2 regions of the Arthrobacter gengyunqii genome follow, and region 1 is predicted to be linked to the other one. Evidence: predicted binding sites of a transcription regulator. Region 1 holds the regulator's gene; the other holds the start of a gene.

Region 1 (4,985 bases):
CATGACCGACTACGCCAAGCGCCGGGGCAGCTCCGCCGCCTACGTTCCCGGCGGCTCGATCTGGAACGCCGGCGCCACGGTGGCGCTGCCCTGCGCGACCCAGAATGAGTTGAACGCAGCGGACGCCCGGACACTGGTGGAATCCGGCGTCTTGGCGGTGGCCGAAGGTGCCAACATGCCCTGTACTCCGGAAGCCATTGAGATCTTCCAGGAGGCCGGCGTGCTGTTCGGCCCGGGCAAGGCCGCCAATGCGGGCGGCGTGGCCACCTCGGCGCTGGAAATGCAGCAGAACGCCAGCCGCGATTCATGGTCCTTCGAACACACCGAACGCCGTCTGACGGAAATCATGGTCAACATCCACGACAACTGCGCGCAGACCGCGGAAAAATACGGCTCCCCCGGAAACTACGTGGTGGGCGCGAACATCACCGGTTTTGTCCGGGTGGCTGATGCCATGCTCGCCCAGGGCATCATCTGAGGCTGCCTCAGAGCCAGTCCACGGTCCAGCCTAAAAGGTGCAGCGAACGGTGAAGATGGCCTGTCAACTTCTCTGCAGTGACCTGAGACACTAGAGTGGAAGACCGGACAACATTCCTCCTGGCAGGTGTCCGCGTTTCCGGACCGACCTGCCGTGCAGCCGGTTGTTGCACCTCAACAAAGGAACAAAAGGCATATGGCAGACGAGGGAAACTTCTCGGACGTTCGGTTTCTGACAGTGTCAGAAGTCGCGGACGTCATGCGTGTGTCCAAGATGACCGTGTATCGTCTGGTGCACTCCGGTGAGCTGCCGGCAGTCCGTTTCGGGCGATCCTACCGGGTGCCCGAATCCGCGGTCCAGCAGGTGCTGAAAAATGCCGTGACGGACCGCCGGTCGGACACTGCGTAGCACTGTCACTGGATACCGCGGCGAGGCGGTACCCTGTTAAAGAACGTTTTACACCGTGGCAATTAACTGCCGGTGTCGACGCGGGTGCCAACGGTGCCAAAGCGTTGGAGCCGGCGTCTGACTATTTCAAGTTTGTGAGGACTCTGTGGGTTCAGTAATTAAGAAGCGCCGCAAGCGTATGGCAAAGAAGAAGCATCGTAAGCTGCTTCGCAAGACCCGCCACCAGCGTCGCAACAAGAAGTAACCAGGATCTTTCCTGGACAAGCCCGCCGCCCTTCTGGGCCGGCGGGTTTGTCATTTAAGGGCAGGGCAGCTGGTGAACCCCTAGCGGGAGCGGACCCAGGAAAAACCGCGCCACAATCCGTACGCGCCTCCCGCCACCGTGGCACCCTTCAGCCCCAGGGTTGCGGCACGGCGGCCGGACCGGAAGTCGTAGATGGTCCAGTTACGGTCCCTGGCATGGCGGCGCAGCCGTGCATCCGGGTTGATGGCCACGGGGTGGCCGACCATGCTGAGCAATGGAACGTCGTTGTAGGAATCGCTGTATGCCCAGCACTGCTGCAGGTCGAGGTTTTCTTTCTCCGCCAGGACGCGTACGCCCTCGGCCTTGGCAGGACCGTGCAGGAACTCGCCCACCAGGCGTCCGGTGTACAGGCCGCCGTCAATTTCGCTCACCGTTCCCAGAGCCCCGGTCAGGTGCAGCCGTTCGGCAATTACGGAGGCCACTTCCACGGGCGTGCCGGTGACCAGCCACACGGGGCGGCCGGATTTCATGTGCTGTTCGGTGAGGGCGCGGGTTCCGGGCCAGATCTTGGATTCGATCATCTCGTCATAGACTTCTTCGCCCAGAATCCGGATATCCGAGGCAGCCAAGCCGGTGGCCAGCGTCAGCGCGGCGTCACGCACCGAATGAACGTCCTTGAGATTCTCGCCCTGCAGCATGAACCGCAGCTGCTTGCGGGCAAAGCCAAACGCCTCGCGAAGCGTGAAGACCCTGCGCTGGTACATTTTGCGCCCCACATGGAAGAGGCTTGCTCCGCGCATCAGGGTGTTGTCGACGTCGAAGAACGCAGCCCCGCCAGGTTTGACCGCCGCTGCCGTGGGCTCGGCGGCTCGTACTGCGGTGGTTCTGGGCATACCCCGAGTCTACGCAAAAAGTTGTGTCCGGTGCCCTCGGACGAAATACGGCACGGGAAATCGTTACAGAGGCTAATTTAGAGGTATGACTTCATCACCTGCTGCACCGGATGTCCTCCTGCTCACGCGTCCGGGATGCCACCTGTGTGCGGATGCGCGCTCGGTGCTTGAACGAATCAAAAAGGACCTGCCCATCAGCTGGCGTGAACAATCCATCGAGGGCGACGAGGACCTGACGTCCCGGTTCGGCGAGGAGATTCCCGTGCTTCTGATCGACGGCGTGCAGCGGGACTTCTGGCAGCTTGATGAAAAAAGGATCCGCCGGCTTCTGGCAGCCTGGCGCCCGGAAAAAACAGCAACGGATCGAGACCTGTGAGTACTTCGGAGGAACCCGCACCGGCTGGAGTTGTCCACCGGCATATTCCGCCTGCGTCCCTGGCCCGCCTCACCATTTACCTGCGTGCACTGGGCGCCTTGCTGGCGGACGGAGTGGAGCGTGTCTCCTCCGACGAACTGGCCGAAGCTGCGGGAGTGAACTCTCCCAAACTTCGCAAGGACCTGTCCTACCTTGGCTCCTATGGCACCCGGGGCGTGGGTTACGAGGTCTCGTATCTGAGCGACCAGATTTCGGCCGCACTGGGGCTGACACGCAACTGGAGGGTCGCCATCGTCGGTGCCGGACACCTGGGTAAAGCGCTTGCCGGGTATCCGGGGTTCGGATCGCGCGGCTTTGAAGTGGTGGCACTGCTCGACGCCGACCAAATGGTCATCGGCCAGGAAGTCGGCTGGCTGCGGGTAAGCCCCGTGAAGGACCTGGAGGGCGTGGTTCAACGGACGAGGGCCAACATGGCGGTGCTCTCTGTTCCCGCTGACGTGGCCCAGGAACTGTGCGACAGGCTCATCGAGAGCGGCATCACCAGCATCCTGAGCTTCGCGCCCGTGGTGCTTCAGGTTCCGGACCATGTCCAGCTGCGCAAGGTGGACATGGCCACGGAGCTCCAGATCCTGGCCTACCACGCCCAGCGGGCCCAGGCTTCGGAAATAGCAGCGAAGGCCCGGGCGCGACTGGGCACGTAGCCGGCCGCCGTCGTCGTGCTTCCCGTCAGGACTCGCCGAGATACTGGCTGCGCCGGGGCCGGAAGTACCTGGCGCAGTCGCGCCGGTACAGCAGCGCAAGCCCTGCGGCAGCCACCAGCAGGGCCACCGTCTGGGGAACTGCGGCGTTCAGGAAGGCCGCGACGAGCGCTGCGGCAACCAGCACCGAGCCGCCGATCCGCGCCCAGTTGCGTCCTTCCCGGATCATGAAGGCGAACAGCAGATAGAGGCCGAAGACCACCAGTGCGGCGGCGAGGGCAATAAATTGCAGGGCAGCCGCGTACTCGCTGGTGTCAACGCCCAGCTCTCCCAGCTGAACAACGAGGGGCGGCAGCTCAGTGATCGGTGCACGGCCGGCCTGCACCCCGCTGATAAGGCTGATGAAACCCGCCAGCAGGATCAGGGCGAAGGCCAGCCGGACGGCACGCGGCCGCGGCCCCTTCCATTCGCTGTAGGGAATACGGGCAGGCAAAGCAGGAGCGGGGACGGCAGAGGGCATATCGGGAACCACCACGCCGGCCAGCTCTCTGTGCCTGGGTGCCGGCGGCGCCGGATGTTTTTCCGTGGGGCGGGTCACGGACACCGGCTCGCTGCCGGGTTCCCTGGGGCCGGATCGCGCCGTTCGGATGCGTGCAGTGATCATTGTTCGCACCTTGGTGCCCAGGGTGGAAACACGGGTTTTTTGTGGATTGGGGGAAGCAGGAAGGGAACTCATCGCGGGTGCCGCCTTCGTCCAAAGGGATACGCTCTCCGCGCCTGGATGGGCTGCCCATCCCAGCGGGAGATCAAACGCTACGCCGCTTCCCTGCTGTTGTGACCACTGCGGGCCCTCTCCGGGAGACCCGGGCACTAAAAAAGCCGGTCCGTGGAAACGGTCCGGCTTTTTTTGGTGCGTGCCGCCTCAGCAGCGGCTCCGGCTCCCTTGGAGGTCCGTCAGTAGGGTCCGAAACGCGGCTGGCTGCGGAAATATGGCTGGGACGCAGGGCGGTACAGCATGAAAACGCCGGCGATTCCGGCCAATGTGCCCAGCATGTTCAGCAGGTTCAGCGGCGAGGAGAAGGCGATTCCGGTCACCAGGGACAGCAGCAGCCCGACGGCGGATATCGCGGCGAACACTGTGGCAACAATCCGTGCCCAGTTCTTGCCCTTGCGGATCAGGACAGCCAGCAGGACGTAGATCAGCAGGGCGATTACCGCCACCACCACACCTACGGTCAGGAACGAGCTGCGCATCAGCTCCGCGGTGACGCCGGCATCCTCCATGTCCTGGCGGTCCGCGGGAGGAAGCGTGGCCAGCGGATCTTCAGCGCTGGAGAGCACCGTGATGATCATGGACAGGAAGGTCACGATGCCGGCAGCGATGATGAGCCAGAAGCCCGTCATAACCTCCCGGGGTGCCGGACCCTTAATGCCCGGAACCGGACCGCCGGATCCCGGATACGCATATCCGGATGGCTGCGGCGCCTGGTATCCGTAGGGGCTCTGCGGCTGCCCGTAAGGCTGTCCGTACGGCTGCTGTCCATACGGCTGCCCGTAGGGGGACGAATGCTGGCCGGGCTGATTGGGGGTTCCCGGCTGGCCGTAGGCGGGATACGGCTGGTCCTGCCCGTACTGCGGCGGCTGGGGAAGCCGCTGGCCGTACTTGGGCTGGTCATCGGCTGCGCCGGGATTCGAGGGAACGTTCGGATCCCGGGGATCCGGGGTATTCGGGGGAGTACTCATCGCCGCCTGCTTGCTCGTTGGTGCGGGTACTGCTTCCTGGAAGGAATGATCAGGGAACAGCAATCAGATCCATTCCAGCCTATCCCGGAGCATAAACAACGTAACACCCCGTCCCAAAGGCCGGGGTGTTACGTTGCAGCCCGCC
Region 2 (4,985 bases), 780 kb from region 1:
AGGACCTGCGCCGGAAGGCTTCCCGTGACTTGGGCGCCATGGACTTCGACGGCTTCGGCATCGGCGGGGCACTGGAGAAGGAAAACCTTGGAACCATCGTGCGCTGGTGCACCGAAGAGCTGCCCGAAGACAAGCCTCGCCACCTGCTGGGGATCTCCGAACCGGACGACATCTTCACCGCAATCGAGAACGGTGCCGACACCTTCGACTGCGTCTCCCCCACCCGCGTGGCCCGCACTTCAGCGTTCTACACGCCGCACGGCCGGCTGAACCTCTCCAACGCCCGCTTCAAAAAGGACTTCACTCCCCTGGTGGAAGGCTGCGACTGCTACGCCTGCGCGCACTACACCAAGGCCTACATCCACCACCTGTTCCGGGCCAAGGAAATGGTGGCCTCCACCCTGGTGTCGATCCACAATGAACGCTTCACCGTGAAACTCGTGGACGATGCGCGGCTGGCCATCGAAGACGGTTCGTTCTTCGACTTCAAGGCGGAGACGCTGGGGAAGTACTACAGCGCGAAGGTCTAGCCGGAAGCTCAGCCTTCCGGCGTACCGGCAGGCACTGCAGCACCGTAACTCGGTTCACGCTTCTTGATGGCCTTGATGACCACGGCCGTTACCGGGACAAACAGGAACTCAACCAGCGTCTTGTACACAAACCCGAAGATCACGTAATTGATGAAGCCGCTGGCATCGGTGATGCCGATGACGGGCGCCGCAATGGCGCAGAAGATCAGGGTATCGGCGAACTCGCCCACACCGGTGGAGGCCATCAACCGCCCAATGAGTGCCCGTTCCCGGAACTTCTCCTTCATCCGCACCAGGACCCAGGAGTTCAGGGTCTGTCCGGCCAGGAAGCCGAGCAGGCTGGCCAGCACGATCTGCCACACGGGTCCCAGCGCCAGTTCCAGGGCTGCCTGCTTCGCCTGGCCGTAGTCGTCGTCGAATCCGGGCAGCGCAATGATCACGGCAAAACTGACTGCCGCCAGCGCCGCAACCGCAAAGCCCGTGAAGATGGCCCGCCGTGCCGCCTTGAAGCCGTAGACCTCACTGATGACGTCGCCGAGGATGTAGGCCAGCGGGAAGAGGAAGAATCCTCCGTCGGTCACGATGCTGAAGTCGCCGAATACCGGCCCCAGGACCACGCCCTTGGTGGCGCCGATATTGGAAATGACGATCACCACGCACATGAGCGTCAGGATGATGTCGTAATGGGAGCTGCCGCGGGCGGCGAATGCCGGAGCGGGCGCCGTATCGGCGCCGGTCTGGGTGTGCATGGGTCTTCCGTTTCCTAGTGGTTTGCCTGGCTTTCGCCGGCTGTATTAGCACTGTGCCCGCTGCACCGGGCGGCCCGAGAACGGGCCGCCGTCAATTCTGCCATGTTCTGCCCTGCAACACTGCCACCCTCTTTTTTGAACACGTTCAAAAATGTGATGTACTGACAGGCGCGCCGGGACGCTGAGCGCATATAAGCGGACCGCGCCTATCCCTGAACCAGCGCCTGCAACTGAACCAAGGAGCGCTGATGGCCGCGACGGCCAAGAGTGAACAGACCCGACGGCTGCTGATCGATTCCGCCCTCGCCCTTTTCCGCAGCCAGGGTTATGCCAACACCACCATGCGCTGCATTGCCGAAACCGCCGGGGTTTCAGTGGGCAACGCCTACTACTACTTCCGGTCCAAGGACGAGCTCGTGGCTGAGCTGTACCGGTTTCTCCAGGATGAACACCGCAGCCGATCCCTGCCCCTGCTGCGCGACGGACATAATCTGGGTGAGCATTTGCGCGCCGTCCTGCTGGCAAATTTGGATGTCATGGGTCCCTACCACGATTTCGGTGCCCATTTTCTGCACACTGCCATGCCGCCGTCGTCGGCCTCACCGCGCGGCAGCCGCAACGGTGCGGCGGACACGGGCGTGGGCCGCGCCAAATCGATCGCCCTGTTCCGGCAGGCCGTCACCGTGTCCCGGCCGCAGCCGCCGCTGGCCATCCGGGATGATCTGCCCGAGCTCCTGTGGCTGGTGCACATGGGGGTGACGCTGTTTTGGATTTATGATCGCTCGCCGGGGCAGCGCCGCTCGCGCCGGCTGGTGGAGAACGTCGCTCCGCTGGCCGCGAAGCTGGTCATCCTCTCCCGCCTGCCCGTGGTTCGCAATATCGTGGAGGACGTAGTCCACCTCTTCCAGGGAGCCCGACGCGATGACTGACAAAGGCGACGACGACGCGCTTCCGCCCGCATTGATACCCGCCGACGTCTTGGCCGGCGAAACTGCGTCTGCCGATACTTTGCCTGCCGATACTCCGCCTACCGATACTCCGCCGCGGCATCCGTACGCTGCACCCGGCCCGCTGGCCGTAGCACTGGGGTATGTCGTGGGCTGCCTTGTCCTGGCGGTAATCGCCACCACAGTGGTGGGATGGGGAACGTCCCGCGATTTCTGGGGCTATGTCTGGACTGTCATTGTCGCCGCTTTCTATGCCGCCGGGCTCGGCCTGTTCACCGCCCTGCCGGTCGCCCTGATCTTGGGCTGGTCGCTGCGCGGCGTCCTCAGCCAGGGCCTCCATGTCCTGGCCTTCTTCGTCGTGCCGGCGCTGCTCGGCTGGGTCATCATCGGCCTGAGCGTCCAGGCAGTGGTGGTACCTCTGCTCATGGGCGCAGCCATCGGAGTCTCCATGGCCGCGGGCCGGGCCGCCGTCTGGCCGTTTGCCCGCGCCTAGCGCTGCCGCCGGCGAACCGGTTTTCCCGCCCTGGCCCGCCCGGCGCGCGGGGCCAACCCCAGTGGCACCGATGCTCGCTTGGGTGGAAGATGGACTCATGTCTGCTAACACACACTCTGCCGGAACAGCTGCCCCGGCCGTCACCCTGACCATCGCCGGCTCCGAAGCTACCGGCGGCGCCGGCGCCCAGGCCGACCTGAAAACGTTCCAGGAACTCGGAACCTACGGGATCGCTGCCCTGACCTGCATCGTGTCCTTCGATCCGAAGGACAACTGGAGCCACCGTTTCGTCCCGGTGGATTCCCAGGTCATCAGCGACCAGCTTGAGGCCATCCAGACCGCGTATGACCTGACCACCGTCAAGCTCGGCATGCTGGGAACGCCCGCCACGATCGACGCCGTGGCCAAGGCCCTCCAGAGCCAGGAATGGACCAACATCGTGCTGGATCCGGTGCTGATCTGCAAGGGCCAGGAACCGGGAGCCGCCCTGGACACGGACCGGGCACTCAAGGCGCAGATCCTGCCGCTGGCCACCTTCGTGACACCCAACCACTTTGAATCGATGTCCCTGTCCGGCATGGACTCCATCGACACTGTCGAGGACCTGCAGGACGCCGCCCGGCGCATCCACGAAGCTTCCGGGGCCGTGGTTCTCGCCAAGGGCGGAGTGCGGCTGGCAGGCGACGACGCCGTGGACGTGTTCTATGACGGTGAGACCATGGAGGTGCTGCGGGCACCCAAGGTCGGCGACGTTGCGGTGAGCGGCGCCGGCTGCACGCTTGCGGCAGCCATCACGGCCGAACTGGCCAAGGGCGCCACGCCGCTCGAAGCCGCGAAGACCGCAAAGGCTTTCGTCACCGAGGGCATCCGCAACCGGGTTTCCTCCAACGCCCCGTTCGACGCCCTGTGGCAGGGCAATGCCGGCAACGGCCCCGCCCTGTAGGGCTCGAAAAGCCGAAGCAGGAGCCTCCGTCTTGAACTGGTCCCTGAAATTTGGACTGGCCAAATAAAAGGCTAGGCCGCGAGGGCCTGAGCACGGTATTGCACCGGGCTCAGGCCCTCGAGCTTTGTCGAGATGCGTTCGGTGTTGTACCGGCGGATGTATTCACTGAGCTGTGCTGTCAGGGCGTCGGTGTTCAGGAACCGAACCCGGTGGAGGAGTCGGGGAAGCCGAGGGAGGAGTCGGGCTCGGGCTGGGTGACTGATCATCATCAGCTGTCCGCTGTACCTGATCCCGGAGGAGCAGCCATAGCGGCAAGTACAGACCCCACGACGAGAAGTCCTCCCCCAACGGCGAGCAACTGGCGCTTCCCGCCATCTGCAACACGAGCCCACGTCTGCCGTCGAAGGAGCAACGCGTAGGCAACCGTTAGACATACACCGACCCCCATGAGTACGAGCCAGACGGCCAGCCCCATGAGGCCGGTATCTGCGAAGACCGCCAAGAGAACTACAGCAATGGCGAGGACGATCCAAGTCGAAAACGGTCGTTTGGGAGTGTCAGGGAGAGGAAGGCTTAGGAAGCGAAGATTCTGGTTCGTGCGCCATGGTTTCACCTCATCGGGAACTGGCCCGGCGGCCTACCTCTTAGCAGACGGCCATACAACTGTTATGCAGCGTTCGATTTCCCAGGGGTGTCACCTTGTCACCCTTGCATTCCTTAGATGAGGCTTGTTTATGACTCGCATGGAAGCAAGGCGACATCCTCTGCAAAACGATGCCCTGCCCCAACAAGCTAGGCCGACCCAGACCGTGAGCGGAAGGCTCTGAAGCAATTCACTCCGGTGGAAGCCGGTGGAACTGTTTGGATGCGTCATAAATAAAAGGGCGGGGACCGGTTCCAAAGAACCGGTCCCCGCCCCGGCAGAGTTGATGCCGGACAGGCGTCGACTGACCGAGAAGGAAGCGCCGCCTAGACGCTGCGAGTATTGGCGCTGTGGTAGTCGGTGTACATGTAGGGGTTGTCCAGGATCCGCGCTTCCGGGATGTCCGGGTTCATGCCCTTGGCCCACGCGTCGGCACCAAGCGCGGACTGAAGGTATTCCACCGTTTCCGCAACCCTGCCCTGGACGGCCTTCATATCCACGCCGACCAGCCGGTGGTCATGCTTCACCACGCGGCCGTTGACCAGGACGGTCTGAACATCGCCCCGGCCGGCTTGAAGTGCCACGTGGCCGTATGGATGGAGGACAGGGAAGGTTCCGGGTGAGTTTTCGTTTTTCAACAGGACAATGTCGGCCTTTTTCCCAACTTCCAGGCGGCCGAC

What was found. The regulator Rex, encoded in region 1, represses fermentation and respiration genes when NADH is low (regulators of the CRP and FNR family bind a similar motif). The targets are predictions, from matches to a motif close to CTTGTGAANNNNTTCACAAG.
Region 2: MUG94_RS01510 (queuosine precursor transporter) is a predicted target of Rex. The motif match lies at 1,412-1,431, and genes of this name have one in related genera.

The regions. Positions count from the first base shown of each region.
Region 1 covers NZ_CP095461.1:3,211,649-3,216,633, reverse strand. The annotation lists gene gdhA (NADP-specific glutamate dehydrogenase) at 1-478, shown strand, start outside; gene MUG94_RS14845 (helix-turn-helix domain-containing protein) at 674-886, shown strand; gene MUG94_RS14840 (30S ribosomal protein bS22) at 1,032-1,130, shown strand; gene MUG94_RS14835 (HAD family hydrolase) at 1,211-2,023, opposite strand; gene MUG94_RS14830 (glutaredoxin family protein) at 2,109-2,399, shown strand; gene MUG94_RS14825 (redox-sensing transcriptional repressor Rex) at 2,396-3,100, shown strand; gene MUG94_RS14820 (hypothetical protein) at 3,126-3,833, opposite strand; gene MUG94_RS14815 (ABC transporter permease family protein) at 4,052-4,840, opposite strand.
Region 2 covers NZ_CP095461.1:300,377-305,361, reverse strand. The annotation lists gene tgt (tRNA guanosine(34) transglycosylase Tgt) at 1-530, shown strand, start outside; gene MUG94_RS01510 (queuosine precursor transporter) at 539-1,279, opposite strand; gene MUG94_RS01505 (TetR/AcrR family transcriptional regulator) at 1,528-2,208, shown strand; gene MUG94_RS01500 (hypothetical protein) at 2,201-2,719, shown strand; gene MUG94_RS01495 (hydroxymethylpyrimidine/phosphomethylpyrimidine kinase) at 2,817-3,662, shown strand; gene MUG94_RS01490 (IS3 family transposase) at 3,734-3,928, opposite strand; gene MUG94_RS01485 (amidohydrolase family protein) at 4,632-4,985, opposite strand, start outside.